2 regions of the Janthinobacterium sp. Mn2066 genome follow, and region 1 is predicted to be linked to the other one. Evidence: predicted binding sites of a transcription regulator. Region 1 holds the regulator's gene; the other holds the start of a gene.

Region 1 (14,672 bases):
ACTTGACGGTTGTCAACGACTGGAGGAGGAGCAACCACTTCTGGTGCGCGCTCAACCACTGGGGTTTCTGCCAGTTTCACTGGGGTGCTGCAAGCCGACAACAGGGCGGCGGTAGCGGCGATGAAGGCCAAGCTTTTGATATTACTCATTTTTATTCTCCGGGTCATGGTTAAGGGTGAAACTATACTGCTTTACTTCATAAAAGGACCCCAGGTGGGCTCCTTGATATTGCCAGCTTGCGTAGTCAAACGCTGTTTGACGCGGCCATCCACCGATACCACTGCCAGCGACTTGCGTCGTCCGGATTCGGTCGCGTACATGATATATTTCCCGTTGGGCGAAAAGCTCGGTGATTCGTCGTTGGCGGTGTCCGACAGGCGCAGTTCCTGGCCGCTGGCCAGGTCGAGCACGTAGAGCTGGAAGTTACCGTCGCGACGGGAAATATAAGCGAGTGTCTTGCCATCGGACGAGATCCGAGGGCTGATGTTGTAGGAGCCGCCAAACGTCACGCGCTTGGCTTCGCCGCCGCTGGCCGGCATGCGGTAGATTTGTGGTCCGCCGCTACGGTCGCTGGTGAAGTAAATACTTTGGCCATCGGCCGAGAATTGTGGTTCGGTGTCGATGCCGCTGCTGTTGCTGATGCGGCGCAGGCCGCTGCCGTCGGCATTGACGACGTAGACTTGCGTGTGGCCGTCGCGCGACAGGGCGACCGCCAGGCGGGTGCCGTCAGGGCTCCAGCTTGGCGCCGAATTGCTGCCTTTTTCATTCGATACGATGGTGCGCTGGCGGGTTACCAGGTTTTGCACGTAGACGATAGGCTTTTTCTTTTCAAACGAGACATACGCCACCTTGGTGCCGTCCGGCGACCAGGCTGGCGAAATGATCGGTTCATTCGAGCGCAGTGCGACCTGGATGCCTTCGCCATCGGCGTCGGCCACTTCCAGGCGGTATTCGCGACCCGTTTGCGTGACGTAGGCGATACGGGTGGAGAACGCACCTTTGACGCCGGTCAGCTTTTCATAGATGTCATCGGCAATCTTGTGCGCCAGCAGGCGGTTGAATTGCGGTGCGGCGGCATTGTTCATGCTCGACAGTTGCACGCCCTTGATGGTGTCGAACAATTTATAGCGCACGTCCAGGCGGCCATCGGCCAGTTGCTGCACGCTGCCGGCGGCCAGTGCATCGGCGCCACGGCCTTTCCACTGGTCGAAATTGATGTTGGCGGTTTCCGCGACGGCCGTATCGGCATCGATCAGCTTGAACGCACCGCTGCGGGCCAGGTCGGCCTTGATGATGGACGACAGCGGTTGCGGCGCCACCGATTCCTGGTCGAAGTTGGCAATTGCCACCGGAATCTGGTTGCTGCCGACGCCGGTAATCTCGACGCGCAACTGGGCCTGGGCGCCGCTGGCTCCCAGCATCAAGCCCGCGCAGAGCACGACGTAGCTCATTTTTTTCATGATCATCATTTAGGCAAATCCTTCATATCGAATACTGCTTCAATCTCGCGTTCCACGGTGCCGTCTTTTTTCTTCGGCAGTGGCGACGATTTCTTAATGGCGTTTTCTACCGCGTTGTCATACGCGGGCAGGCCGCTACTTTTAATTTTCCGGACTGAAATAATTTCCCCAGTTGGCAATTGATCGATCTTGTACACGGCGCGCGGCGCGCCTGGAATGTCGGTGCTGCCGCTGTACGCGATATTGCTCTTGATCTTGGTCGTAATGGCGGCGACATAGCCGCTATCCATGCGTGGCGCCGTCGCTTTCGCTGCGGTGCCGGTCGTGCCTGAGCCGACTGCGCCCGTGATGCGGCTCATTTCGTCGGCACGTGCCTTGTCTGCCGCCTTTTGCTCTGCCGCTTTTTTCGCCTTGGCCGCTTTTTCAGCCGCCGCTTTTTTCTCGGCCTGTTCTTTCTGTTCCTTGTCTTTCTGCGCCTGGGCCTCAGCTTTTTCTTCCGCCAGTGCTTTTTCCTTGGCCTGCTTGGCTTTCTCCAGCTTGTCGGCTTTTTCCTTCTCCAGCTTGTCAGCCTTCTCTTTTTCTTTCTGTTTCTGCTTGTCCTGCTCGCGCTTGGCGTCTTCGCGGTCCTGCTGCTCCTGCTTCTTGCGTGCTTCTTCCGCGGCTTTTTCTTTCTCTTCCTTCAGCTTGGCCTTTTTGCGCTCGAGCGCAATCTCTGCCTCGCGCAGGTCGACTTTCGGCTCAGGAGCCGCTACCGGTGGTGGTGGCGGCGGAGCAGGCTCTTCCACCGCCGGTTGTGGCGGCGGCGCAGGCTGCGGATCAGGCTCGGTCGCCACCTCCGGCGGCGGCGCGGCCGTCTGCACCTTCAAGTCCCACACTTCCGCTTCCACGGCGACCGGCTCCGTACTTTGCCAGTTGACGCCTACCCACAGGAAAAACAGCAGGCCAAGATGCATCGCCAGCGCCAGTCCAAGCGAGGGCCAGCGGCTGCGTTCACGCGGCACGCTGTAGGGCACGCCGTGTACATGGTCGGTTTGTTTGTTCTGCAAGGTCAAGTCTATCTAAAAACGGTGAAGTCTGGTTATGTACACGCGTGCGCTTACTTATTCACTTACTGATTCACTTACTTGGTCGCCAGGCCCACCCGGTTGATGCCGATCTTCTTGGCTTCCGAAATCAGCTGGATCACGTCGTCATACTTGCTTTCCTTGTCGCCTGCGATCAGCACCGGATAGTCCGGGTTGGCTGCATGCAGGCCGCGCAGATTGCGCAGCAGGGCGTCGCGGTTCGGTTCCGTTTCCGGCGCCAGCTGTTCTTTGCCGATCACGCCGATCGACAGCGAGCCATTTGGCTTCAGCACGATCTGGATGTAGTCGTCGGGCGGTTTCGCGGTTTTTTCCGCGTTGGGCAAATTGACCACGCTGGGATTATTGGACGACGGCATGACCATGAAAATAATCAGCAGCACCAGCATCACGTCGATATACGGCACGACGTTGATTTCCGACTTGAACTTGCGGCCACGGCCACCGCGCATGCCGCCACTATTGAAGGAACCCATCAGCAGTGCTCCCTCTTAGCGCGACTGGCGCTGCAAGATGTTGGAGAATTCCTCGACGAAGCTCTCGAAACGGATCGCCAGGCGGTCGATATCGTGCGAAAAACGGTTGTAGGCAACCACCGCTGGAATTGCGGCGAACAGGCCGATGGCGGTGGCGATCAGCGCTTCGGCAATGCCGGGCGCCACGGCGGCCAGGGTGGCTTGTTGTACGTTGGCCAGGCCGCGGAAGGCGTTCATGATGCCCCATACGGTGCCGAGCAAGCCGATATACGGCGAGACGGAGCCGACCGAAGCGAGGAAGGCCAGGTGCGATTCCAGTGCATCCATTTCGCGCTGGAAGGCAGCGCGCATGGCGCGGCGGGCGCCATCGAGCACGGCGCCGACGTCCAGCGCTTCGCGTGGGCTGTAGGAAGCCTTGCCCTTGATGAATTCGCCCATGCCGGCGTCGAAGATGCGGGCCAGCGCGCCGCTCTTGTCGCGGTTGCCGCTGGCGCTCTGGTGCAGCGCATGCAGGTTGCCGCCGGCCCAGAAGCTGCGTTCAAATTCGATCGTCTGGCGGCGCGCCTGGCGCACCGCAAACACCTTGCGGAAAATATAGGTCCAGCTGGTCAGGGAGATCAGCAACAGCAGGGCCATGATCAGTTGCACGATCAGGTGGGCATTGGTGATGAGCGCGAGGAAAGAAAGATCTTGTGAAACGTTCATTGGCTGTCAGTCTGTTGGTGAATTATCCGGAAGGTGGGAGTGCTTCAGGCGTCGCGCATGCGGGCGCTCAAGTCATTGGGCAAGGCGCGCGGGCGCAGTGCCGCATCGACGCAGCCGATCTTGACGCGGGCTGTGTTGAGCAAGGTGTCGCCGCACCAGGCCTGTTGCAGGAAAACGATGGAAGCGCGCCCCAATTTTTCTATACTTAATGTTAATTTTAACGTGTCATCGAGCTTCGCTGGCGCATGATAGTCAGTGCTGATGCTTTTGACTACCAGCGCTGCGTCATGCTGCTGCTTCAATGCCTGATGGTCAATCCCCGTGGCGCGCAACCATTCCGTGCGCGCGCGCTCAAAGAATTTCAAGTAGTTGGCGTGATAGACAATGCCGCCGGCGTCGGTGTCTTCGTAGTAGACACGTACATTCCAGGTAAAGACTGAAGGCATGTTTATTGCGCCATATTAATGAGATTGAGCAACATTTTACGCGATTTTTCTTATCACAAGGAAAGGCGCTTGCCGAAATGCCATGCTTAAAGGGGCCACAAGTTGCACCGCAGCATTGTGTGAGAACACTGGCTGTGATGACAAGCCTCGTAACATACGCTTACAAGCCATTTTCAGGTTTAAGTCCAGCTTAAGAAGCGCCCCCTTGACGCCGGAAATTCCCGGCATTTCTGCCCGCCTTTCCGGGCGCGCGGCGATTATAGCTGCACAGTTGCATTCCTTGCTCAATTTGAGCACTTAACTTACAATTTGTGTTCCATTACGTCTCACGTGACTGGCGAAAAGTCGGGATGATCTCCATAGGTGGCGGTCGGTTTCCGGCGAAAGGTGGGCATCCACCGGGAAACGTGAGATTTCATCAGCCGTTCGCCTGGGCAGCCACTATGGAAATGCACGAAGAGGCTGCCTGCTCAATGTTGTTTTTCACTCAACTCCGGCTCCCCTCATTCGATCCAACCTGCCAGTACAAGCACCCTCATACTTGGAGTTTTTACATGTTTGCAAAAGATCACACCCTCGCCAACGTCGATCCTGAATTGTTCGCCGTTATCCAGAAAGAAAACGTGCGCCAGCACGATCACATCGAGTTGATCGCGTCGGAAAACTATACGTCGCCAGCCGTGATGGAAGCACAAGGCTCGCAGCTGACCAACAAGTATGCCGAAGGCTACCCAGGCAAGCGCTACTACGGCGGTTGCGAATACGTCGATGTGGCCGAGCAACTGGCGATCGACCGTGTCAAACAATTGTTTGGCGCCGAAGCCGCCAACGTGCAGCCTAATTCCGGTTCGCAGGCGAACCAGGGCGTGTTCTTCGCCATGCTGAAACCGGGCGACCTGATCATGGGTATGTCGCTGGCCGAAGGCGGTCACCTGACCCACGGCATGCCGCTGAACATGTCGGGCAAATGGTTCGAGGTGGTGTCCTACGGTCTGACGGCCGAAGAAGACATCGACTACGAAGCCATGGAGCGCCTGGCGCGTGAACGCAAGCCCAAGCTGATCATCGCCGGCGCGTCGGCCTTCTCGAAAAAGATCGACTTCGAGCGTTTCTCGAAAATCGCCAAGGAAGTCGGCGCCTACTTCATGGTCGACATGGCCCACTACGCCGGCCTGATCGCCGCTGGCCTGTATCCGAATCCGGTGCCATTCGCCGACTTCGTGACCTCGACCACGCACAAATCGCTGCGCGGCCCACGCGGCGGCATCATCCTGATGAAGGCCGAGCACGAAAAAGCCATCAATTCGGCCATCTTCCCTGGTATCCAGGGCGGCCCGCTGATGCACGTGATCGCCGGCAAAGCCGTTGCCTTCAAGGAAGCGCTGAGCCCGGAATTCGTGGAATACCAGAAGCAAGTCGTCAAGAACGCCGACGTGCTGGCGAAAACCCTGATCAAGCGCGGCCTGCGCATCGTGTCCGGCGGCACCGAATCGCACGTCATGCTGGTCGACCTGCGCGCCAAGAACCTGACGGGCAAGGAAGCCGAAGCCATCCTCGGTTCCGCGCACATCACCTGCAACAAGAACGGCATCCCGAACGACCCGCAAAAACCATTCGTCACCTCGGGCATCCGCCTGGGCAGCCCGGCGATGACCACGCGCGGTTTCAAGGAGGCGGAAGCCGAGCAAGTGGGCAACCTGATCGCCGACGTGCTGGACAATCCGCATGACGCCGCCACCATCGAACGCGTCAAGGCGGCCGTGAAAGTACTGGCTGATGCGCACCCTGTGTACGCTGCATAATTGTTTGTCCAGAATGTGTCATACAGAGTAAGATTCTGCATGACACATTCCAGTCGTGCCCCAGGGCGCCCGGAGTGTATCCTGGCGCCCTTGTTTTTAAGACGCCTTGACATAAAACCACTATAAAGTTGTATCTGCCCCATGAAATGTCCATTTTGCCAGCACGGCGACACCCAGGTCCTCGATACGCGCGTATCGGAGGAGGGCGATGCCATACGGCGCCGCCGCCGCTGCGGCAAATGCGACAAGCGTTTTACGACCTACGAACGGATTGAACTTATCATGCCGGCCGTCGTCAAAAAGAATGGCAGCCGGACGGAGTTCGCTGCGGATAAGTTGCGCGGCAGTCTGATGCTGGCCTTGCGCAAGCGCCCCGTCGCGGCCGCCTCCGTGGATACGGCCATCGTTTCCATCCAGGAAAAACTGCTGACCAGCGGACTGCGCGAAGTCGATTCCGGCTACATCGGAGAATTGGTCATGCAGGAACTCAAATTGCTCGACAAGATCGCCTATATCCGCTTCGCTTCCGTGTACAAGAATTTTGAAGACCTGGCGGAATTCCAGGATGCGATCGCCGAAGTGGGCCATCCGCGTAAGCCTTAATTTACTGCATGTTTTGAGTCTGCCTGGCAAGCGGACTCTTCAATTCTAGCCTCGTTTTTCTCCCTCATTTCCCCCTTATCGCTGCGCTGTTTGCGCTAGCTCATGTTTGAATTCTGCTGTCGACCTATCGTTTAGCTGGGCCGGGCGTATTTGCGGTTCTTCTTTCTTTGTCAGGGGGAGTTGGCCATGCATAGCGGCAGTCATGGCAGTAGCCTGGTCGAAGTGCTGGTGGCGCTGTTGCTGCTGGCAATCGGCGTGCTGGGCGGCAGTGTGCTGCACCTGGCGTCCTTGCGTGCGCGTCACGAATCGGTCTTGCTGTCGACGGCGGCGCAACTGGCGGCGGGCATGGCCGAGCGCATGCGGAGCAACAGCGGGCTGCCCGATGCCGGCAATCCCTATCTTGGACTGGACTACGATGCATCGCTTGACGCCGGTGCGGGCGATGGCGGCCAATCCGCGTGTTTCGGCGCCGCAGCGTGTACCGGCGCGCAACTGGCGCAATTCGATATCGCCGAATGGAAACAGCAATTGCGCTCTGCGCTACCCGGCGCGCGGCTGCTGATCTGCCGCGACCTGCAAGCCTGGGATACGGCAGCGCACGGCTTGCACTGGACCTGCAGCGGCGGCAGCGGCGCGCCCATCGTTATCAAGCTGGGCTGGCGCGGGCGGCCAACTGACCGGCAAACCGCTGGGCAAACTGCCGAGGCCTTGCCCAGGCTGGCCATGCAACTGGGCGGAGGCAGCCCATGAGGACGCTTCTTCAAAGAGGCATGAGCCTGGTCGAACTGCTGGTGGCGCTGGGCCTGGGCGCCATGCTGATATTGGCGGCCAGTGCCATGCTGCTGGCCGCCAGCGCCAGTTATGCAGACCAGGCGGCCAACGCGCGTTTGAGCGACAACGGCCGCTATGCGCTGGACACCATCGCCCGCGCCGTACGCCAGACGGCGTACGTGAACTGGGACGCCGGCGCCGCACCCCTGATGCACGCTCCCTATGGCAGCGCCAATATCGCCGGACTCGATGCACGCAGCCTGGGCAAGAACAGTGATGGCATTTCGCTGCCTTTGACGAATGCCGTGCATGGCAGCGATGTGCTGGCCTTGCGCTATGACGGCGCAGGCAAGGATGCGGGCGGCGACGGTTCCGTGCTCAATTGCGCCGGCTTTGGCGTGGGTGCCGCAGATACACAGGCACAACGGGGCTGGAGCATATTTTATGTGGCCCGCGACGATGCGGGCGACGCTGAATTACGCTGCAAGTACCGGTCGGCAAGCGGCGGCTGGGGCGCCGACGCCATCATCCGTGGCGTCGACAGTTTCCAGGTCTTGTATGGCCTCGATACGGATGCTCCGCCCGATGGCGTACCGAACCAGTACGTAAATGCCAGCGAACTGGCTGCGCGCGATGCGGCTCTGACGCTGGTGGGCGCGGACGCAGCGGCACGGCAGCGCGACTTGCATCAGCGCACGCACTGGAAAAGGGTGGCCAGCGTGCGCGTGGCCTTGCTGCTGCATGGTGAAACGGGGAATGCATCTGCTGCGCAGCTGGGGCCGGCGCAATTCGACCTGTTCGGCGCGGCGTACGCCGACGCGTATGGCGCGACCGATGCTGGCGTGCGCATCGTGCGTGCCAGCTTGCCGCTGCTCCAGCAGGGCCGTCACTATCACCTGGTGCAGCTGACGATCATGCTGCGCAATATGCCGACGTAGTTGAATATGGGAAGCGTGATGCCTGTCCACCAGAACGCGTTGGCAAGCAGGCCAGGGCAACGTGGCGTGGCGCTGGTGTTTACCTTGTGTTTGCTGCTGGTCATCCTGTTGCTGGGCGTATCGGCGGCGCAAATGGCCTTGTTGGGAGAGAAGGCTGCGCGTGGCGAGCGCGACCGGCATACTGCTTTTCACGCCGCAGAGGAGGCGCTGATGGATGCGGAACGCGACATCGAAGGCCAGCCGGCCGCACCGGGCCGCAGCGCCATGTTTGCACCAGACAGCGCAGCCGGTTTTGCAGCGGATTGTGGCGAACAGCCGGGATTGTGCTTGCCTGCGACCGGATCGGCGCCACCCGTATGGCTAGTCAAGGATCTCGCTGCAGATGATGAGGGTGTGGGTACCACAGTCGCGTATGGCCGCTTTACGGGCGCAGCCATGCAAACGGGGCAGGGATTTTTGCCATTTCGGCGTCCCCGTTACCTGATTGAATTGCTGCCGTTTCATGCGCCGGGCGAGGAGGCGGGAGCCGCCGCACCTGCCAGTTATCTGTACCGCGTGACGGCCATCGGTTTTGGCGCCAATGGAGATACGCAGGTCGTGCTGCAAACGTATTACCGCAAGCAGCCGGCCGGGGTGGCGCCATGAAATCGGTGCTGCACACCTTGCTGCTGGCAGCTTGCCTGTGTTGTCTCAGTGTATATGCTGCTGCACCCACGGTGGCCCTGGACCGCTCCGATGTCGGCTTGCAAGGCGCCCGGGTGCTGCCCAATGTGCTGCTCAATCTATCGTTTACGCACGCGGCCGCCGCCGCTGCCTATGCCGATGAGTATGCGCCCACACGCGAATACGCCGGTTATTTTGACGTGCGCTCTTGCTATGTTTATCCCTATCGCAGCCAGGGTGGCGCCAGCGTACCGGACTTGCGCGTAGCGACCGCTTACTTCTCCGTGCTGAAACCGGCGGATGGACAACATGGCTGTGGCGGCGATAGTTTCAGCGGCAACTTTTTGAACTGGGCCGGCACCAGCATGCTCGACATCGTGCGCTATGCTTTTACGGGCGGCGACCGGGTGATCGATGAAGTGCGCAAGACGGTAGTGCAACGCGCTTATCTTCCCGATGGCAACACAGGTATCGACTTTTATGCCCATGCAGCGTATTTTCCCCGCAAGCTGTTGCGCCAGGGTGTGCAAACGGTCACGCCATTTTCAGTGGAGCAACTGTCCATTGTTTCTTGCCGCAACCGCCTGCTGTTTGGCGCTGGCGCGCTGGCGCAGGGCGGCAGTTGCGAATCGCCCGGCATGGCCGCCAGTTTGGGCATATTCCTGGCCCGCGTGCGCGTCTGCGATGCGCTGGAAGGTCCGCTGCGGCCCGATTTGTGTATGGCTTACGGCAAGAATTACAAGCCGGTGGGCGCGATACAACGCCATGGCGGCAGGCTGCGCATCGGCGTTTTCGGCCACGTGAACGCGATGCCATCGACGGATGCCCACGTGTACGGCGGCGTGCTGCGCGCGCCGCTGGCGCAGTTGGGAGCGCAGCGCTTGATGTCGCCCGATTTCTTGCCGCAAGATTCTCCCGATGCCGAATGGTTTGCGACGACCGGCGTCTACACGGGTCGTGGCGGCGGGGTGACCACTTACATCAATACGCTGGGTCGCAGCGATACACCGCACCCGGGCGCCTATGCCAGGGCGGCCCCGCTGGCGGAATTGCTGTATGAATCCTTGCGCTACCTGCAGGGGCGGCAAGCCAGCGCCGCCATGGCGCAAGTGGCCGATGATGGCTGGCCTGTTATTACGAACTGGAATGATCCGCAAGTGGCCAGTTGCCAGCGCCATATCGTGATCAGCCTGGGCGACGCCGGCATGACGGCTGATCGTTATGTGCCGGGAAATCTGCCCAATAGCGGGGCCGACCCCGGTGACCGCGCGCGTGGTGTCGATGGTTTTGTTGCACCGCCGCTGGACGTGATGGCCTGGACGCGGGCGGTCGGGGCGCTGGAGATGCAGCGCGGCAGCAATCTGGCGGGGTTGGAATGGATGAGGGACGGCATGGGCGGCGCCAGTTTTCATGCGGCTGGCCTCGCATACTGGTCGCATGTGTCTGCGCTGCGTCCGGGCGGAAGTGTTGGCTCGCTGACGCACTATGCGGGGGAGTTGCTGCCCGCCAATCATGTCGCTGCCGCCACGACACCGCTGGTATTGGCCGCCAGGCATGGCGCTGATCGTGATAGTGATGTCGATAGCGGTTTGCCCAGCCATTATTTGTCGGGCAGCGACCCTGTGGCCCTGATCGCCGGCGTGCGCGCCGCTTTCCTGGCGGCCGACCATGGCGTGCCGTCTACTGCGGTAGCAGGCCCTTCGTTGATGGCCTTGGCCAGCGGCGCAGAAGGAGCGTATCTGTTCCAGTCGCAGATGCAGTTGTCTGATGGCAGCATGACCCTGTCGCGCCTGCCTTTTACTGTGGGTGCCGATGGTGCCGTGATTGCCGGCAAACCGCTGTGGGTGGCTGGCCAGGCCGCGCGGCCCGTGTTTACACCCGCTGCGTCAGGCGCATTGATTCCATTGTCATGGCCGCGCCTGGATGCAGGGCAGCGCAGCATCTTCGATGGCGAGGATAGTCAGGATGGTTTGGGCGACGCGCGCGTTCATTATCTGCTGGGGGAACGGATGCGCGAGGTGGGCCAGCCTGGCGGCGTCTTGCGCCGCCGGACCGGCACCCTGGGCGCGGCGCCTTACGGCAACCTTGTGTATGTGGGCACGCCATCGTTGGGGCTGGCGGGCGCGGACTATGCGCTGCACCGTAAATCGTTGCAGGTGCGGCGCAAGATGCTGTATCTGGGCGCCAATGATGGCTTGCTGCATGGTTTCGATGCGCGCACCGGCAGCGAGCTGTTCGCTTATTTGCCGCACGCCCTGCTGCATGGGGCTGCCGCCAGTGCGAGCACCCACTACGGAGGCGGCCCGCTGCTCGATGGCGCTGCCGCCAGCGCAGAAGTGCTGGTGCAGGGGCGCTGGAAAACGGTGCTGGTGTCCGGCATGGGCGGTGGCGCGCAAGGCCTGTTTGCGCTCGACGTGACGGACCCGGAACGTTTCGCGCAAGCAGGAGCGTTGTGGGAATTTACCGACCGCGATGACAGCAGCATGGGCAATCTGCGCGCGCCGCCCGGCTTTGCCAGGCTGAACATGAGCAGCAAGGATAGCTTGCCCGTTTACCGCGATTTTGTGATCGTCTCCAGCGGCTATAACAATACGGTGGATGATGGGCATGCAGTCGGCAAGCCAGCTGCCGCCATTTTCCTGTTGGCGCTGGACAAGGCGCCCGGCGTGCCGTGGCAGCTGGGTAGCAACTACTATCGCCTGAAAGTGCCGCTGGTACAGGTCGATAGCGCTGATGGTGATACGGGCGTGGCGGCGCAGGCCCTGGCGCCGCCCGCCCTGGTAGCCGGCAACGATGGCGCGCTTGGCCTTGCCTATGCGGGTGATTTGCAGGGCAATCTCTGGCGCATCGATTTTACCGGCGGGCCACCATGGAGCGATGGCGGGGCGCGCAAACTCGTTTTTGTCGCGCGCGATGCAAAAGGAGTGCGCCAGCCGATCTCGCAGCAAGTCAAAGTGGCGTATGCAGCGGCTGGCGGTTATCTGTTGCTGTTCGGCACCGGCAAGTTGGCCGAGGCGGCCGACACCTGGCCCTCGGCCCTGCTGTCGCAATCGTTTTATGCCGTGCACGATGACTTGAGCGAGCTGGCGCCCACGCGTAGCCGCAATAGCCTGGAGCAGCGCAGCCTGGGCGTGGCGACGGATGGCTATGTCGTCACTGGCGCCGAGCTGCGCTACGCCGGTACGGCAACGGACGACGCGGGCGCCAGGCATGGCTGGTATCTGGATTTCAATAATACGGCGCAGACGGGCGAACGCAGCATCCATAGCCCCGTGCTGGCTGCTGGCCAAGTGTTTTTCAATACCGTCTTGCCGGGGCACGATGCCTGCGCCAGGCCGGCCACAAGGCTGTATGTGCTTGATGCGCTCGGTGGCTTTGCCGCCGATGGTCTGGGCTTGATACAGGCGGATGCGATCACGGGCCGCTTGCTTGACGGCCTGGCACGTGCGCCGCCGCTGGTACTGGAAATCAAGAGCAGCGTCGCTGCGGCAGGGGCGACCGGGCGGGCCGAGGGGCGCAAGCAATTTGCCGTGTTACAACCCGGCTTGCCGGGCGCCGCCGTCAAGGTCGTCAGTGCGCCGCTGCCGGCCAGACGCCTGAGCTGGCGCGAAGTGGCGAACTGGCGCGAATTGCATGAGGCTGCCAAGAAATAGCTGTCACCATCGAAAGGAGGGACCATGCCACGCACGCTGGAGTTTTCTTCGATCAGGCAGGGTTTCAGCCTGATCGACATGATGGCCGTGCTGGTGATTCTGTCGCTGTTGCTGGCGCTGGCCTTGCCCGCCTACTACGGCCATGTGCTGCGGGCCAAGCGGGTACAAGGGCAAGCGGCCTTGCTGCAGTTGATGCAGCAGCAGGAACGTTATTACTCGCAAAATAATAGCTATCTGCTTTTTTCGGCGGCCTCAACCGACCCGGTAGCCAAACAATTCCAGTGGTGGTCTGGCGAGGGTCCCGAGGGCAATGCTGGCCGCAGCGCGTATGAAATCGAGGCCATCGCCTGTCCTGGCGTGCAGATCAATCCATGCGTGCTGCTGCGGGCCTTGCCAGGCACACCCAGGGTAGACCAGCACTTCCGCGATCCCGATTGCGGCGTACTGAGTTTGAATAGCGCCGGTGTGCGCGCCAGCAGCGGGCCGGCTGCCCATTGCTGGCCTTAGCCATGGTGGTCGAAAGCTGCTTATGGAGGGAGGAAATATGCTTTCAAGCAGGCTTGCCGGTCACACCATGCTGGAATTGCTGGCCGTATTGTCGATCGCCGGCGTGCTGGCGGCGGCCGCCTTGCCCAGCCTGCAGCAGATGCTGGAGCGCCAACGCTTGCGGGCGGCGTCCACGGATTTGTTTTCTGCCATCGAATTGACGCGGGCGCAGGCGATGGCGCGTGGCCGGCGGGTGCTGCTGATGCCGGCCGGGCCGGGCGGCATGGATTGGCGCACGGGCTGGCTGGTGTTTATCGACCGCAATGGCAACCTGGTGTTCGATGACGGCGATGAGCTGCTGTTCCGCCAGGGCCCGCTGGCGGCGGGCATCAGCGCACAGTTTGCTTTTACGTCGGGCGCGGCGCCGTTTTATATTGCCTATAATGGAGCGGGCCGCAGTTGCAGTGCCAGCAATAGCCTGGCGGCGCGCTGGGGCACGATGTCCTTGATTTCAGGAAAACAGGTACGACATATTAAAATCAATATGCTGGGCAGGGTGCGCACGTGCGATCCGCAGCAGGTGGCCAATTGCAGTGGCGTGGCGGAAAGTTAGCCGCTGCGGCAACGCCAGGCAAGTCATGTTCTTATTTAATCGTCTTATTTGGTAACCTTATTCAGTAACCTTATTCAGCAACCTTATTCAGCAACCTTCAAGCAAAGTAGCCTGTGGAAATACTCAATGATGTAGATGGCATGCGCCTGGCGTTGGCATGGGCGGCGCGCGGTTTGTATGTGACCTCGCCCAATCCCCGTATCGGCTGCGTGATCGTCAAGCATGGCCTGGTGATCGGCGCCGGCGTGACGCAGGCGGCAGGGCATGATCATGCCGAAGTGCAAGCGCTGGCCGATGCCAGGGCGCGCGGCAACGACGTGCGCGGCGCTACCGCCTATGTCACCCTGGAGCCGTGCAACCACCATGGCCGCACGCCGCCGTGTTCGGATGCGCTGGTGCGCGCCGGCTTGGGCCGTGTCGTGGCCGCCATGACGGACCCGAACCCGCTGGTGGCAGGGCAGGGCCTGGCCAAGCTGGAAGCGGCCGGTATCGCCGTCACCACCGGGGTGCTGGCCGATGAGGCGTACGAAATGAATATCGGCTTTTTTTCGCGCATGCAGCGCGGCAAGCCCTGGGTGCGTTTGAAAACGGCCGCCAGCCTCGATGGCATGACGGCCTTGCACAATGGCCAGAGCCAATGGATCACGGGACCGGAAGCGCGCGCCGATGGCCACGCCTGGCGCGCGCGCGCCTGCGCCATCCTGACGGGCATCGGCACGGTGAAAGCCGACGATCCGCAATTGAATGTGCGCGCCGTGGAAACGCCGCGCCAGCCACGCCGTATCGTGATCGACAGCCGGCTTGAGATCAGCCCCGATGCGCGTATCTTGGCGGGCGGTGGCACCTGGATCGTGGCGGCTGTGCCCAACCCTGAAAAGGAAGCGCAGCTGCGCGCGCTGGGCGCGGAAATCATCCTGCTGCCGAATGCGGCCGGCAAGGTGGATTTGCCCGAGCTGATGCTGGAACTGGGCCGG
Region 2 (14,672 bases), on a different contig from region 1:
ATGATGCTCAGCCTGATCGCTGCCGTCTCGCTGGTGGTGGGCGGCATCGGCGTGATGAATGTGATGCTGATGACGGTGCGCGAGCGCACGCGTGAAATCGGCATCCGCATGGCGACGGGCGCGCGCCGGCGCGACATTTTGCGCCAGTTCCTGACCGAAGCGGTGCTGGTGTCGGTGGTGGGCGGCGTGGCCGGCATCGTGGTCGGCATCACGTTTGCCGCTTTGCTGCTGGTGTGGGAAGTGCCGGTGATCTTTTCGCTGAGCGCCATCGGCGGCGCGTTTGGCTGCGCGGTGGTGACGGGCCTGGTGTTCGGCTTCATGCCGGCGCGCAAGGCGTCGGGACTGGATCCGGTGGTGGCGCTGGCAGGGCAGTAATGCTTAAAAGCATGTTTATGGCAGAAAAAGGTTGCTCCTGACTCAACACGCGGTACTATCGCTGCATAACAAAAAACAGTGTTTTGTTGTTTTGCCCTTGCAGATACACCTTCACCACACAGGAGACCTTGATGCGCCAGAATATGTCCTTGAAAACCGGTATCGCCGCTACACTGTTGCTGACCTTTAGCCTGGGCAGTGCCCAGGCGCAAGACGTTGTCCGCCTGGGTAATTTGAAATTTGCCCATTACGGCGCCGTGTCGTATATCAAGGAAATCGCCCCCAAGTGCGGCATCAAGGTCGAAGAACACGTGTTTGCCAAGGGCCTCGATGTGATGCAGGCGATTATCGCGGGCGAACTGGACGTGGGCGCGACGGCGTCCGAAGCGGCCATTTCCGGCCGTGCCGGTGGTGCACCGATTTATGTGGTGGCCGGTTTCGCCAAGGGCGGTGCGCGCCTGGTGGCGGGGGCGGGGCAAAAAATCGCCAGCGTGAAAGACTTGAAGGGCAAGCGCGTGGGCGTGACGCGCGGCGGCATCCAGGAGGTGCTGCTGCTGGCCGAACTGTCGCAGAATGGCTTGACGTTCTCCGAGAAAAAGGGCCAGGACGTGCAACTGGTGTTCCTCGCCTATGCAGACTTGAACCAGGCGCTGATGGGCAAGAATATCGACGCCATGATGCAGTCGGAACCGCAATCGTCGCAGGCGATCAACAAGGGTTTCGGCGTGGAAATCCTGAAACCATATGAAACGCCGATCGGCGAGCCGGTACGCACCATGGTGATGACGGAAAAGTTCTACAAGGAACGCCGTCCGGTGGCCGAGAAATTCATGCGCTGTTTCGTCGAAGCCACCAAGACCTTTATCGACAACCAGGCGACGGCGGAAAAATATGTGCGCGAAGTGGTATTTCGTGGCCAGATCACCAAGCAGGACTTCGATGACGCCATCAGCAACTCACCGTATTCCTATGACATTACGCCCGAACATATCCAGATCACCACCGACGTGATGGTGAAAACGGGCGTGGGCCGCATGGGCAAGCCGCCGGTCGCCAGGGATTGGGTGAAAACCGATTTGCTGGAGCAGGCGAAAAAGACCCTGAATGTGAAGTAAATCAAATAGCAAGAAAAAACCTCCGCAAGCTGCCGGCTGCGGAGGTTTTTTTATGTCTGCAGCAATCCTAGCGTTGGGCCGCGGCTGCCAGGATGACTTCGGCCACCTGTTTCGGCTGCGACAGCATCGGTACATGGCTGGTTTGCAGGACGGTGGTGACGGCATGCAATTTCTTGGCAAACGCCTGTTCCAGTTCTGGCGCGATCATGCGGTCCTTGGCGGAAACGATGTAATAGTTCGGCTTGTTTTTCCAGGCGGCAACCGTCGTCTTGTCGGCAAAGGCCTTGGCCTGGATCGGGCCTTGCGTGACCGCCATCAAGCGGGTGGTGGTGGCCGGCAAATCCTGGGCGAAATTGAGGCGCACCGATTCTTCGGGCAAATACAGGAAACCGGAGGCGTCCGCTTTCAGGGTGGCGATGCCCGGTGGCGTCGGGTAATCCTTGCCCAGGTCGCCGGATGCTTCGCCTTCGGACGGCGCGAACGCCGCCACGTAGACCAGCGCCTTGACCTTGTCGCTGGTGCCCGCTTGCGTGATCACGGTGCCGCCCCAGGAGTGGCCGACCAGGATCACGCGGCCCGTCTGGGCGTCGATCACGCGCTGGGCGGCGGCCACGTCGTCGGCCAGCGAGGTGAGCGGGTTTTGCACGGCCACCACTTTCAAGCCTTTGGCTTGCAGCAAAGGAATGACTTTGTCCCAGCTGGAACCATCGGCAAACGCGCCGTGCACCAGTACCACGGTAGTGTCTTCGGCAGGCGCCGTGCTGGCGGCCTGGACTGGTGCGAAAGCGACGGTCGAGAGGAGGGCGGAAGCGAGCAGGGCGGATTTGAGTGCAGTGTGCGACATGGTGTGACTCCTGGATGATTGGGGGAGAGGTAATTAATTAGCGTGCTAAGCAATTGCCATGGAAAAAACTGGCAATGGGCAGCGCATGCAAATAAGAATAGCGCACTAATCATTAGTGCGCAATATATTTTTAAGCCGCTGATGCGGGCGGCACGATCAGGTTTACAACGCCGAACAAAACCGTCGCGAGCGGATGAGAGTTGTGGTTGAGAAGCGGAGCAGTGCGGATGCACGGGGATGCCGAGTCAGTGAGCATCGGAGGCCGCAAATCGCGACGCGCAGTAGGTTTTGATCGGCGTTCTTAGCTGTCCACCTGGCTGCCCAGTTGGGCGTTCAGTTTGCGCAAGCCTTCCATGATGAGCGTAAATTCTCCGGCGATGCTGCTGCAATTGGCCGCGATGGTGGGATCGATGCTGGCGCAGGCGCTGCGCAGCTCGCGGCCCGCTTGCGTCAGGGTCAGCACGCGGTTGCGCTCGTCGCGCGGGTCTCGGTTGCGCAGCAGATAGCCTTCCGCTTCCAGACGCTTGACCAGCGGCGTGATGGAGCCGGAATCCTGCTGCAGGCGCGCGGCCAGGTCCTTGATGCCCAGGCCTTCCTGTTCCCACAACACCAGCATCACCAGGTATTGCGGATAAGTCAGCTTGAGCGCGCTCAGCATCGGCTTGTACAACTGGGTCATTTTCAGAGAGGTGGCATACAGCTGAAAACACAGTTTATCGTCCAGGCTGGACGGTGGGGGGGAGCTCGATGTGGCCATGGTAAAACAATCAAAGACGGGGATGGCGCCAGACTAACGGCAATTGGCGTATTTGTCGATGCGCGCACTTGCCGCCTATCTATATAGTCATCCTGAAAGATTATGGAATTCTTCAGGGCGGGCCACCCCGTCCGCTCTCAGGCGCGATATCATGGCAGGCTATCTGCGCATGCTCGCCGGTGTTGTCCGTGCCCGGCCTGCCATGCCCTTTATCCCGTCCTGAATCGCGCTTGCCGGCTATGGTGTAAACTTAAAACATGCAGACTTATTTCTTTCTCCTCGCCGCAGTGCTCTATGCGGTGTGCGCCGTGCTTCCTTCGTCGCGGGGGCGGCTGATAACCGCGCTGACCGGCGTTGCCTGGCTGGCGCATGGCTATACGCTGTGGTTGGACTTGATGGCGCCGGGCACCTTGCGCTTTGGTTTCTCCGCCATGCTGTCGGCCGCGCTATGGGTATCGGTGGGGGCCTACTGGGTAGAAAACCGCAATTTCAGCCTCGATGGCTTGCGCCGCATGGTCATGCCGAGCGCTGTCGTCGCCGTGGTGCTGGCGTGGGTCTTTCCTGGCAGCCAGGTCAGCCTGGAAGGCAAGTCCGCCGTGTTTGGCTGGCATATCGCCATCGCCGTGCTCGCTTACAGCACCTTGACGATCGCCGCCTTTCACGCCGTGCTGATGGCGCTGCAGGAATCGCGCCTGCATACGCGCAGCGGGCGCCGTGGTTTCTTTTCCAGTGCACTGGATCAACTGCCTGCCCTGCTGACGATGGAAAAAATGTTGTTTCGCATGATAGGCCTGGGTTTTATCTTGCTGAGCCTGACCGTCTTGTCGGGCATCGTCTTTTCCGAACAGTTATTTGGCACGGTCTTGAGCTGGGATCACAAGTCCGTGTTTACCATGATGTCGTGGCTGCTGTTCGCCGCGCTGCTGGCCGGACGCCGCCTGCGTGGCTGGCGCGGCAAGACAGCGCTGAGTTTCACCCTGGCAGGTTTCGCCACCTTGCTGCTGGCCTATGTCGGCAGCCGTTTTGTACTGGAAGTGGTTTTACACCGAGGATTTGCATGACACGATTTTTATTCTGGCTGGCGCTGGCGTTCCTGGTGCTGTTTGCGATCCGCAGCAAGATCCGCGGCTTGCAGCAGCGCGCGCGCTCGCAACAGCAGCAGCAACAGCCGCCCCATCCGTTTGCGCAGGCAGGCCGCCGCGTCGAGGAATTGCCCGACGCCGAGCAAATGCTGTGCTGCGCCCACTGCGGCGTCTATTATCCGGCTTCCGAAAACGTGCCGGCCAAAGGCCACGATTACTGTAGCCACGCGCACGCCACCGCCTAGGCTGGCTGCATCGCGCCATTTTCCATTGCTCATCCGTACCGTAACGTTCTCTTCCACGCAGCAGGCGTAGCATCTGTCAAAAGCGAGTCACACTCGCCTTAGCAGAAAGGCTAGCCATGTCCAAGCCGCATCCCCTGGCCGCCGGCGAGCATGCCGCGCCGCCGCAGTTGTGTGGAGATTCTGCCGCCATGCAGGCGCTGCGCGCGCAAATCAGCCGTATCGCCCGTTGCGTCGCACCGGTGGCCATCCGTGGCGAATCGGGCAGCGGCAAGGAATTGGCGGCGCGCGCCATCCATGCACAGGGCGCGCGCGCCGGCGGGCCCTTTGTCGCCGTCAATTGCGGCGCGATCCCGGAAGCGCTGATGGAGGTGGAATTCTTTGGCTGCCGCGCCGGCGCCTATACGGGCGCGCTGCATGAGCGCCAGGGCTTGTTCCAGGCAGCACATGGCGGCAGCCTGCTGCTCGATGAAGTCGATGACTTGCCGCTGGCCATGCAGGTCAAGCTGTTGCGCGTCCTGCAGGAACGCCGCGTCTGCAAGCTGGGCGGCAGTGCCGACGAGGCGGTCGATGTGCGCATCTTGTGCGCCAGCCAGCAGGGACTGGCGCGCGGCGTGGCGGCCGGCACGTTTCGCCAGGACTTGTATTACCGGCTCAATGTGATCGAACTGGCCGTGCCGCCGCTGCGCGAACGGCTGGGCGATCTGGAGGTATTATGTCGTACGATACTGCTGCGCCTGGCGCCGCGGCAAGCCGTCCTGCTGGCGCCCGGCGTGCTGGCGCTGCTGGCCCGCCATGGATTTCCCGGCAATGTGCGCGAACTGGAAAACCTGCTGGAGCGGGCGCTGGCCTTTGCCGATGGCGGCGTGATCACGCCCGATGGCCTGGGCTTGCCGTCGCCGGCCGCCGTGCTGCCTTTCAAACCGGCGGCTTTGGCGCGGCAACTGTGCTTGCCCGGCATGGCAGCCCGGCTGGAGACGCCGGTCTTGCCGCTGGCCCAATATTTAAGCCAGGCGGAACGCGAGATGATCGTGCTGGCGTTGCGGCAAAGCCGCTATCACCGCGCGCGGGCGGCGCAGCAGCTGGGCATCAGCGTGCGCCAGCTGCGCTATAAAATGCAAAAATTGCAGTTACAGGAGCCGTGAACTTGATGCAGGCATGGAAGATAGATGAGAGCGGCTGGTGCGATGGCGCCGTGCGCTACGACTCGCCTTATTACGACGCGCGCCCCGAGGGCATGGAAATCGACTTGCTGGTGATCCATAACATCAGTTTGCCCGGCGGCCATTTTGGCGGGCCGCATGTGTCGGACTTGTTTACCGGCCGCTTGGATTATAATGCCGATCCTTCTTTCGCTGACCTGCGCGGTTTGCAGGTGTCGGCGCACTTTTTGGTGCGGCGCGATGGTGCTCTGGTGCAATATGTTTCAACTGATCAACGCGCCTGGCATGCCGGCACGTCCACGTTCGAGGGACGCCCGCAGTGCAATGCCTATTCCATCGGTATCGAAATGGAAGGCTCTGACTTCCAGCCTTTCCAGCCTGAGCAATACCGCGTCCTGGTGGCGCTGACGGCGGCGCTGGCCCAGCGCTACGGACTGGCCCAGGTGCGCGGGCACGAACATATTGCGCCGGGAAGAAAGACCGATCCGGGGCCGTTTTTTGACTGGGCTTTGTATCAGGAAAGCTGGCGCCAGGCCTTGCGCGGGCAGCCTGCGTTAGTGCTTACTACGCGGGCGTTGGGCTTTCCATCCAGCGCCTGAAAAGTCAATCGAAATCGTGCTGAAAAGCACAAAAAAATAGCCTGGTCTGGACCGGAAAAGTATTGCGCCTGCTTTTGATGGGTACTACAATTAGTGCATACCCAAGACTCACTCACTAAATGTAGTGCCATCACAGACGTTTTCAGAATTATTATCAAAGCTGCCCTGATTGCCGGATTGGCATGCGGGGACTAGCTGTTTATCACCCTTATCGTGTTGTGCGCCAGCCTGGCTATAGCGGTTGGCGGTTTCAATCCTGTACGGCCTTGTGCATGATAGATTTACATTTTTGCAATAATATTACCTGAGGAAACCCGGAGTTTCGGGCCTTCTATTCAACAACACACGCGGCAGCAAAACTGCAGGCTGACTTTAGCTGACAACGGGAGCTTCAATGCAATCACCTCAAGATATTTCCATCCATCCAACGCCAGTATCGCCAGCGCCTAGCGCGGCCCATAGCGTTGCGAGTACGGGCGCGGCCCTGGGCGACTATCGCATCATCCGCCGCAATGGCGCGGTGGTGGCATTTGAGCCGTCGAAGATCGCCATCGCGATGACCAAGGCGTTTCTGGCCGTCAACGGCGGCCAGGGCGCGGCGTCGGCGCGCATCCGTGAACTGGTCGAGCAACTGACCACTGCCGTGGTGTCCGCGCTGGTGCGCCGTCACCCAGGCGGCGGCACCTTCCATATTGAAGATGTGCAAGACCAGGTGGAACTGTCGCTGATGCGTTCGGGCGAACACGACGTGGCGCGCGCCTACGTGCTGTACCGTGCCAAGCACATGGAAGAGCGCCGCCTGCAAAAGGAAGCGCAAGGTGCTTCCGCGCAAGTTGCTGCACCACAATTGAACGTCACGGACAACGGCGTGCGCCGCCTGCTGGACATGCAGGAAGTGCGCGACCTGATCAACGCTGCCTGCGCCGGCCTGGAAAAGCACGTCGATGCGGACGCCATCCTGGCGGAAACCGTGAAAAACCTGTACGACGGCGTGCCCGTCGAAGAACTGCACAAGTCGGCCATCCTGGCAGCGCGCGCGCTGATGGAAAAAGACCCGGCCTACAGCCAGGTCACCGCCCGCATCCTGCTGCACACGGTGCGCAAGGAAGTGTTTGGCAAGGACGTGCCGCAAGCGGCTGCCGCTGCCGAATACCTGACGTATTTCCCTGCCTACATCGCCAAGGGTATCGCCGCCGAGCTGCTGAACCCGGTGCTGGCCAGCTTCGACCTGGAGCGCCTGGCGAAAGCCATCGTGGCCGACCGCGACTTGCAATTTGGCTACATCGGCCTGCAAACCCTGTACGACCGCTACTTCCTGCACATCAGCGACGTGCGCATCGAAATGCCGCAAGCGTTCTATATGCGCGTGGCGATGGGCCTGGCATTGAATGAAACGGACCGTGAAGCGCGCGCCATCGAGTTCTACAGCCTGCTGTCCTCGTTCGACTTCATGAGCTCGACGCCGACCCTGTTCAACTCGGGCACCCTGCGCTCGCAACTGTCGTCGTGCTACCTGAGCACCGTCTCGGATGACCTGGAAGGCATCTACGACGCGATCAAGGATAACGCGCTGCTGGCCAAGTACGCTGGCGGCCTGGGCAACGACTGGACGCCAGTGCGCGCCCTGGGCGCCCACATCAAGGGCACCAACGGCAAGTCGCAAGGCGTGGTGCCTTTCCTGAAAGTCGTCAATGACACGGCCGTGGCCGTCAACCAGGGCGGTAAACGCAAGGGCGCCGTCTGCGCCTACCTGGAAACCTGGCACATGGATATCGAGGAATTCCTCGACCTGCGCAAGAACACGGGCGATGACCGCCGCCGCACCCACGACATGAACACGGCCAACTGGATTCCAGACATGTTCATGAAGCGCGTGATGGAAAAAGGCGAGTGGACCCTGTTCTCGCCATCCGAAACGCCAGACCTGCACGATAAAGTCGGCAAGGCCTTTGAAACGGCTTACCTGGGCTACGAAGCCAAGGCTGCCGCCGGTGAAATCCGTTCGTTCAAAAAAGTCCAGGCGCTGGACCTGTGGCGCAAGATGCTGTCGATGCTGTTTGAAACCGGCCATCCATGGATCACCTTCAAGGATCCTTGCAACATCCGCAGCCCGCAGTCGCACGTGGGCGTGGTCCACAGCTCGAACCTGTGCACGGAAATCACCCTGAATACCAGCGCCGACGAAATCGCCGTCTGCAACCTGGGTTCCGTGAACCTGCCGGCGCACATGAAAGAAGGCAAGCTCGATCACGTCAAGCTGGCCAAGACCATCCGCACCGCGATGCGCATGCTCGACAACGTGATCGACATCAATTACTACGCCGTCGACAAGGCGCGCAATTCGAACATGCGCCACCGTCCGGTCGGCATGGGCATCATGGGCTTCCAGGATTGCCTGCACATGATGCGCGTCCCGTTCGCCTCGAACGAAGCCGTATCGTTTGCCGATACCTCGATGGAAGCGGTGTGCTACTACGCTTACCTGGCGTCGACCGAGCTGGCCGAAGAGCGCGGCCGCTATGAAACCTACGCCGGTTCGCTGTGGGACCGTGGCATCCTGCCGCAAGATTCGGTCAAACTGCTGGCTGAAGAGCGCGGCGGCTACCTGGAAGTCGATAACTCGTCGGCCATGGACTGGACGCCAGTGCGCGAGCGCATCGCCAAATTCGGCATGCGTAACTCGAACTGCGTGGCGATTGCCCCAACGGCAACGATCTCGAACATCATCGGCGTATCGGCCTGTATCGAGCCGACGTTCCAGAACCTGTACGTGAAATCGAACCTGTCGGGCGAATTCACCGAAATCAACAGCTACCTGGTGCGCGACCTGAAGGCACGCGACCTGTGGGATGAAGTCATGATCTCGGACCTGAAATACTTCGACGGCTCGCTGGTCAAGATCGACCGCATCCCGCAAGACCTGCGCGATATCTATGCGACCGCCTTTGAAGTGTCGCCGAGCTGGCTGGTGGAAGCCGCATCGCGCCGCCAGAAGTGGATCGACCAGGCGCAGTCGCTGAATATCTACATGGCTGGTGCTTCGGGCAAGAAACTGGATGAAACCTACAAGCTGGCATGGCTGCGCGGCCTGAAAACCACCTACTACCTGCGTACCATCGCCGCCACCCACATGGAGAAATCGACCTCCAGGACGGGCGCCCTGAACGCCGTGGCAGTTGACGGCGGCATGTCGGCCAGCGCCCACAGCGCAGCGGCAGCCGCAGTGGCGGCAGCTGCACCAGCGGTGGCGCCAGTGGTTGCCGTGGCAGCGGCAGCGGACGATGCCGATGGCGAAGCCTGCTACCTGCGCCCGGGTGACGATGGCTTTGAAGAGTGCGAAGCTTGCCAATAAGCTTGCTAATAACAGCCTGTTGAAGTAGTGGCCAGCCCGGCTATCGGGCTGGCAGAATGTTTTCAAGACCGGATTGCCGGTAAATAAAGGAAGAATAATTATGTCGTTGTCATGGGATGATGAAGCCACGCCGGCCGCTGTGCCGCGTTCGGCGCAGCAAGCGCCACTGGGAAATACCGATTTGAACTTGCCGGCGGGCGGCGAGCCGTCCGAAGCGAATGCCGAACAAGTGGCGCGCCGCGTCAACGCAGATGACAAGCGCATCATCAATGGCAAGACCGATGTTAACCAGCTGGTGCCGTTCAAGTACAAATGGGCGTGGGATAAATACCTGGCCGGCTGCGCCAACCACTGGATGCCGCAGGAAGTGAACATGCAGCGCGATATCGAGCTGTGGAAGAACCCGAACGGCCTGACCGAGGATGAGCGCCGCCTGGTCAAGCGCAACCTGGGCTTTTTCGTGACGGCCGACTCGCTGGCCGCCAACAACATCGTGCTGGGCACCTATCGCCACATCACGGCCCCCGAGTGCCGCCAGTACCTGCTGCGCCAGGCGTTCGAGGAAGCGATCCACACGCACGCGTATCAATACATCGTTGAATCGCTGGGCCTGGACGAAGCGGAAATCTTCAACGCCTACAACGAAGTCAAGTCGATCCGTGACAAGGACGAGTTCCTGATCCCGTTCATCAACACCCTGACCGACCCGGCATTCACCACCGGCACGATTGAAAACGACCAGAAGCTGCTGAAATCCCTGATCGTCTTCGCCTGCCTGATGGAGGGGTTGTTCTTCTACGTCGGCTTCACCCAGATCCTGGCGCTGGGCCGCCAGAACAAGATGATGGGCGCGGCAGAACAGTACCAGTACATCCTGCGCGACGAATCGATGCACTGCAATTTCGGTATCGACCTGATCAACACCGTGAAAATGGAAAATCCACAGCTGTGGACGGCCGAATTCCGCGAAGAGATCAAGCAGCTGTTCCTGAAAGCCGTCGACCTGGAATACGCGTATGCCGAAGACACCATGCCACGCGGCGTGCTGGGCCTGAACGCACCGATGTTCAAGGGCTACCTGCGCTTCATCGCCAACCGCCGCGCGCAGCAGATCGGCATCGAGCCGCTGTTCGCCCAGGAAGAAAATCCCTTCCCATGGATGAGCGAAATGATCGACATGAAGAAAGAGCGTAACTTCTTCGAAACGCGCGTGACCGAGTACCAGACCGGTGGCGCGTTGAACTGGGAATAAGCAGATAGCTATATTCAATGCCAATCGAGTTAATGATTGGCAAAGCAAGGCCCCGCAGTTGCGGGGCCTTTTTTATTACGGCCTCATTGTGGCCTCAATTACACGGTCGGAATAGTGCCCCCATCGATCACATACTCGGCCCCATGGATCGACGCTGCGCGATCCGACGCCAGGAAGGCCACCAGTTCGGCCACTTCTTCCGGCTTGCCGGGGCGGCCGATGGGGATGCCGCCCAGGGTTTCCATCAGCTTGTCGCGGGCCGCGTCGTCGCTGATGCCGTCGTGTTCGGCCCAGCGCCGTATCATTGCGTGGGCTGCCGTGGTTTCGATAAAGCCTGGCGAGACGGTATTGATGCGGATGCCTTTGGGGCCGAATTCCTTCGACAAGCCCTTGCTGTAATTGCTCAGCGCTGCCTTGGCGGCGGCGTAGGCCAGGGTGGAATCGTACAAGGGCAGGCTGCGCTGGATCGATGAGATGTGAACGATCACGCCGTGGCGGCGCGCCACCATGGCCGGCAGCAGGGCGCGGTCGAGGCGCACGGCGGCCAGCAGGTTTTGATTGAGCGCTTCGTCCCAGGCGTCGTCGTCCAGGGCCAGCGCGCCACCGGCGCCGGCAGTCGAGCCGCCCACGTTATTGATCAGGATATCGATCCCGCCCAGGGCGGCCAGCGCCTCCCCGATGACCTTGTCCGTGCCTGCTCGCGTGCTGATGTCGGCCGCGATGAAATGCACGCCGGCGGGCAAGTCGCTGACGGCTGCACGCGCGGTGGTCGCGACGCGTGCGCCACGCTCCAGCATCAGTTTGAGGGTCGCGGCGCCCATGCCCCTGGTGCCACCCGTAATGAGCACGCGCTTGTCTTTGAAATCGGTATTCATGCGCTGACCTCCAGGGTGTGGATAGGTTTGTCGCTATCGTGATGGTGTGTGGTCCTGAGGTAGTCGTTAACGACCGCCGTAAGAGTGAACGACATGGTGTTTCCTTTTGTTTCAGAAGTAGGGAGTCCCCATCATAGGGTGCTAAATTCAAGAGAAAAAGTGCAATGTGGTAGATGGGCTTTAAACTTAAAGTTCATTATTTGTATATGATGGACGCATGAAAAATCACTCTCTGGATGGCATCCGTACCTTTCTGGCGGTCGCCGAACTCAAAAGTTTCAGTGCCGCCGCGCTGAGGCTGGGCGTGACGGCGACCGCTGCCAGCAAGGCCATCAAAGTGATGGAACGCCAGCATGGCGTGCTGCTGTTCAAGCGCAATACACGCCATGTCGGCTTCACCGAGGCGGGAGAAAGTTTGTACGCCAGCTTGTCGGGCGCCACCCGGCAGATAGATGATGCCTTCGCCGCGCTGGGCATGTTCCGCGACCGGCCGGTCGGCCATCTGCGGCTGACGGTGCCGCGCGCGCTGGGGGCGCTGGTCATGCGCGCCCTGATACCGCGTTTTCGCAGCAGTTATCCGGAGGTGACCATCGACTTGTCGCTCGACGATGGCGTGGTCGACCTGGTGGCGCAAGGGTATGACGCCGGCATCCGCCTGGGGCAATCGGTGCAGCAGGATATGGTGGCGGTGCGCCTGACCGGGGACTTGCGCTGGTCGGTGGTCGGGGCTCCTGCATACTTCGACCGTAAAGGACGGCCGTCGATACCGGAGGACCTGATGCATCATGAAACGCTGGGCTACCGCTTTCACACTTCCGGCAGCATGCATCACTGGCGCTTCGTGCGCGATGGAGAAGAGTTCCTGCTCGATGCCGGGGCACCGCTGGTGGTCAACGATACTACCTTGATCGCGGACTTCGCACGCTCGGGCCTGGGCCTGGCCTATCTGCCAGACGTGGAAATCGAACAGGACCTGAGTAGCGGCAGCCTGCTGCGTGTGCTGGAAAACTATGTGCCATCGAAGAGCGGATTGTTCCTCTATTTTCCTGCCCGTACCCAGAGCCAGCCCAAACTGCGCGCCTTCATCGACACTGCATTGGCGCTCTCGCAGCCGGCGCCTTCCGACAGCTTCCGCTAGCTGCCGCTATCATGATGATACAAGCCGATACCGGCCGGTGTGGACAGAGGGCGGCGATGACCGCGATCGGTCTGCCGGATATTTTTTCAGCGTGCGCCGCCGTCGATAGGCATCATTCTTCGTCTGCTTGCGTGTATCGTAAATGCCTGCCGCGTGGTCAACCAGGATGGCGCATGCTGCGTTTGAGTGCAGATTTTTTCCACACTGTGCATAGCCTGGTGCGTGATAAAGAGACGCGGGCTTGACCTTGTGGCGACTGTCGCCGATAGTGAAAAGAACAGCGATGCGATGCTGAAAAAAACCATGCGCTGAAACTGGAAAGCGCAGACATTTTTTGCGCCGCATCGCAGGCGCCGCAGCGTGATTTTTTCGATGAGAGGAGTGCTTGCATCGCGCGTCGAAAATATCGTTTCCGCGCATGCTGGAGACGGCATTTGCGGCGCGATCGTGCGATAGCGCGCGTATCGTGCAAAAAAGCCCGTGAAAACATGTCGTGCCGGTTGCGCAGCGACAAGGTTTTCGTGTACTTTATGAGATTGCGAATGCGAGCGTTAGAATGCGGGGTTTTTTAACCAGCGCGGTGACGATAAAACCTCGCTAATCAGGGATACAGATTTACACGGATATGCACAAAACCACACCGTTTTCGTCTGCCGCCGTGCCCGAATTTTTTCAGGCATGGCGGTTTTTTATTTGACGGATGGTGTTGTGGCGAGCGCGATGCGAGGAGCGTGAAACGCACGGCATCGAAAACGATATGACCGAATTCAGACTTTGCCACCAGCTGCGAGATCAAGCAGGGTGGCACCGACGATGGCTGAAGTGCTGCAAACGTGAGGAGTTGCAGCAGTTCAGCTGGTGCCGAATTCATTAGCGCAAACGACTGTTTGTGCCGATGAATAATTCGCCTGGCCTATCCCTGCGATGGGTTGGACGGGTTTAAATCTTGTAGCTTAAATTTCTCATCTCAGATGAAGGAGAGACAAATGGCAACAGCCGCTAAGAAATCAGAAGTAAAGAAACCAGCCGCCAAGGCTGCTCCTGCCGCGAAGAAGCCGGCAGCCGCAGCAAAAACGGTTGCCGCTAAACCAGCTGCCAAAGCCGCAGCAAAACCAGCAGCAAAACCGGCCGCTAAGCCAGCTGCCAAAGCCGTGGCAAAACCTGCCGCCAAGCCAGCAGCAAAAGCAGCAGCCAAGCCAGCAGCAAAAGCAGCAGCCAAGCCAGCAGCGAAAGCCGCTGTCAAAGCTGTCGCCAAGCCAGCGGCCAAGGCTGCAGCGAAACCTGCTGCCAAACCCGCCGTGAAAAAAGCGGTAGCAAAGCCGGCAGCTAAACCTGCAGCCAAGGCAGCGGCCAAACCGGTCGCCAAGGCTGCCGCCAAACCAGCAGCGAAAGCCGCAGCCAAACCTGCAGCAAAAGCTGTCGCCAAGCCAGCCGTGAAAAAAGCGGCGGCTAAACCTGCAGCCAAGCCTGCGGCCAAAGCAGCAGCCAAGCCAGCAGCGAAAGCAGCGACCAAGGTCGCCGCCAAGCCAGCAGCGAAAAAAGCCGCCGCCAAACCAGCCGCCAAGGCCGCCGCCAAGCCGGCAGCGAAAGCAGCAGCCAAGGTAGCAGCCAAGCCAGCGGCGAAAAAAGCCGTGGCGAAGCCAGCCGCCAAGGCCGCCGTCAAGCCAGCAGCGAAAGCAGCCGCCAAGCCGGTAGCGAAAGTAGCCGCCAAGCCAGCAGCGAAAAAAGCGGTCGCCAAGCCAGCCGCCAAGCCTGCAGCGAAAGCAGCCGCCAAGCCAGCAGCAAAAGCGGTAGCGAAACCTGCGGCGAAAGCAGCAGCCAAGCCAGCGGCCAAAGCGGCAGCGAAACCTGCGGCCAAGCCAGCAGTCAAAGCAGCAG

The links. Region 1 encodes NrdR, which represses ribonucleotide reductase genes. Its sites were predicted from a motif close to CACNANATNTNGTG; they were not measured.
Region 2: ACL9RI_RS00370 (ribonucleoside-diphosphate reductase subunit alpha) is a predicted target of NrdR. The motif match lies at 6,291-6,304, and genes of this name have one in related genera.

The regions. Positions count from the first base shown of each region.
Region 1 is NZ_JBMOUF010000008.1:274,041-288,712, reverse strand. Features, by position in the region: gene pal (peptidoglycan-associated lipoprotein Pal) at 1-149, opposite strand, end outside; gene tolB (Tol-Pal system beta propeller repeat protein TolB) at 192-1,469, opposite strand; gene tolA (cell envelope integrity protein TolA) at 1,466-2,506, opposite strand; gene ACL9RI_RS17640 (ExbD/TolR family protein) at 2,581-2,994, opposite strand; gene tolQ (protein TolQ) at 3,034-3,723, opposite strand; gene ybgC (tol-pal system-associated acyl-CoA thioesterase) at 3,768-4,169, opposite strand; ZMP/ZTP riboswitch at 4,490-4,612, shown strand; gene glyA (serine hydroxymethyltransferase) at 4,724-5,971, shown strand; gene nrdR (transcriptional regulator NrdR) at 6,113-6,574, shown strand; gene pilV (type IV pilus modification protein PilV) at 6,761-7,324, shown strand; gene ACL9RI_RS17610 (PilW family protein) at 7,321-8,283, shown strand; gene ACL9RI_RS17605 (pilus assembly PilX family protein) at 8,302-8,928, shown strand; gene ACL9RI_RS17600 (pilus assembly protein) at 8,925-12,599, shown strand; gene ACL9RI_RS17595 (type IV pilin protein) at 12,624-13,106, shown strand; gene ACL9RI_RS17590 (GspH/FimT family pseudopilin) at 13,144-13,698, shown strand; gene ribD (bifunctional diaminohydroxyphosphoribosylaminopyrimidine deaminase/5-amino-6-(5-phosphoribosylamino)uracil reductase RibD) at 13,812-14,672, shown strand, end outside.
Region 2 is NZ_JBMOUF010000001.1:80,418-95,089, forward strand. Features, by position in the region: gene ACL9RI_RS00330 (MacB family efflux pump subunit) at 1-375, shown strand, start outside; gene ACL9RI_RS00335 (ABC transporter substrate-binding protein) at 519-1,490, shown strand; gene ACL9RI_RS00340 (alpha/beta fold hydrolase) at 1,558-2,334, opposite strand; gene ACL9RI_RS00345 (MarR family winged helix-turn-helix transcriptional regulator) at 2,636-3,091, opposite strand; gene ACL9RI_RS00350 (cytochrome C assembly family protein) at 3,349-4,152, shown strand; gene ACL9RI_RS00355 (PP0621 family protein) at 4,149-4,418, shown strand; gene ACL9RI_RS00360 (sigma-54 interaction domain-containing protein) at 4,535-5,560, shown strand; gene ampD (1,6-anhydro-N-acetylmuramyl-L-alanine amidase AmpD) at 5,566-6,177, shown strand; gene ACL9RI_RS00370 (ribonucleoside-diphosphate reductase subunit alpha) at 6,572-9,529, shown strand; gene ACL9RI_RS00375 (ribonucleotide-diphosphate reductase subunit beta) at 9,630-10,781, shown strand; gene ACL9RI_RS00380 (SDR family oxidoreductase) at 10,880-11,656, opposite strand; gene ACL9RI_RS00385 (LysR family transcriptional regulator) at 11,874-12,794, shown strand; gene ACL9RI_RS00390 (hypothetical protein) at 13,762-13,965, opposite strand; gene ACL9RI_RS00395 (transcriptional regulator) at 13,946-14,672, shown strand, end outside.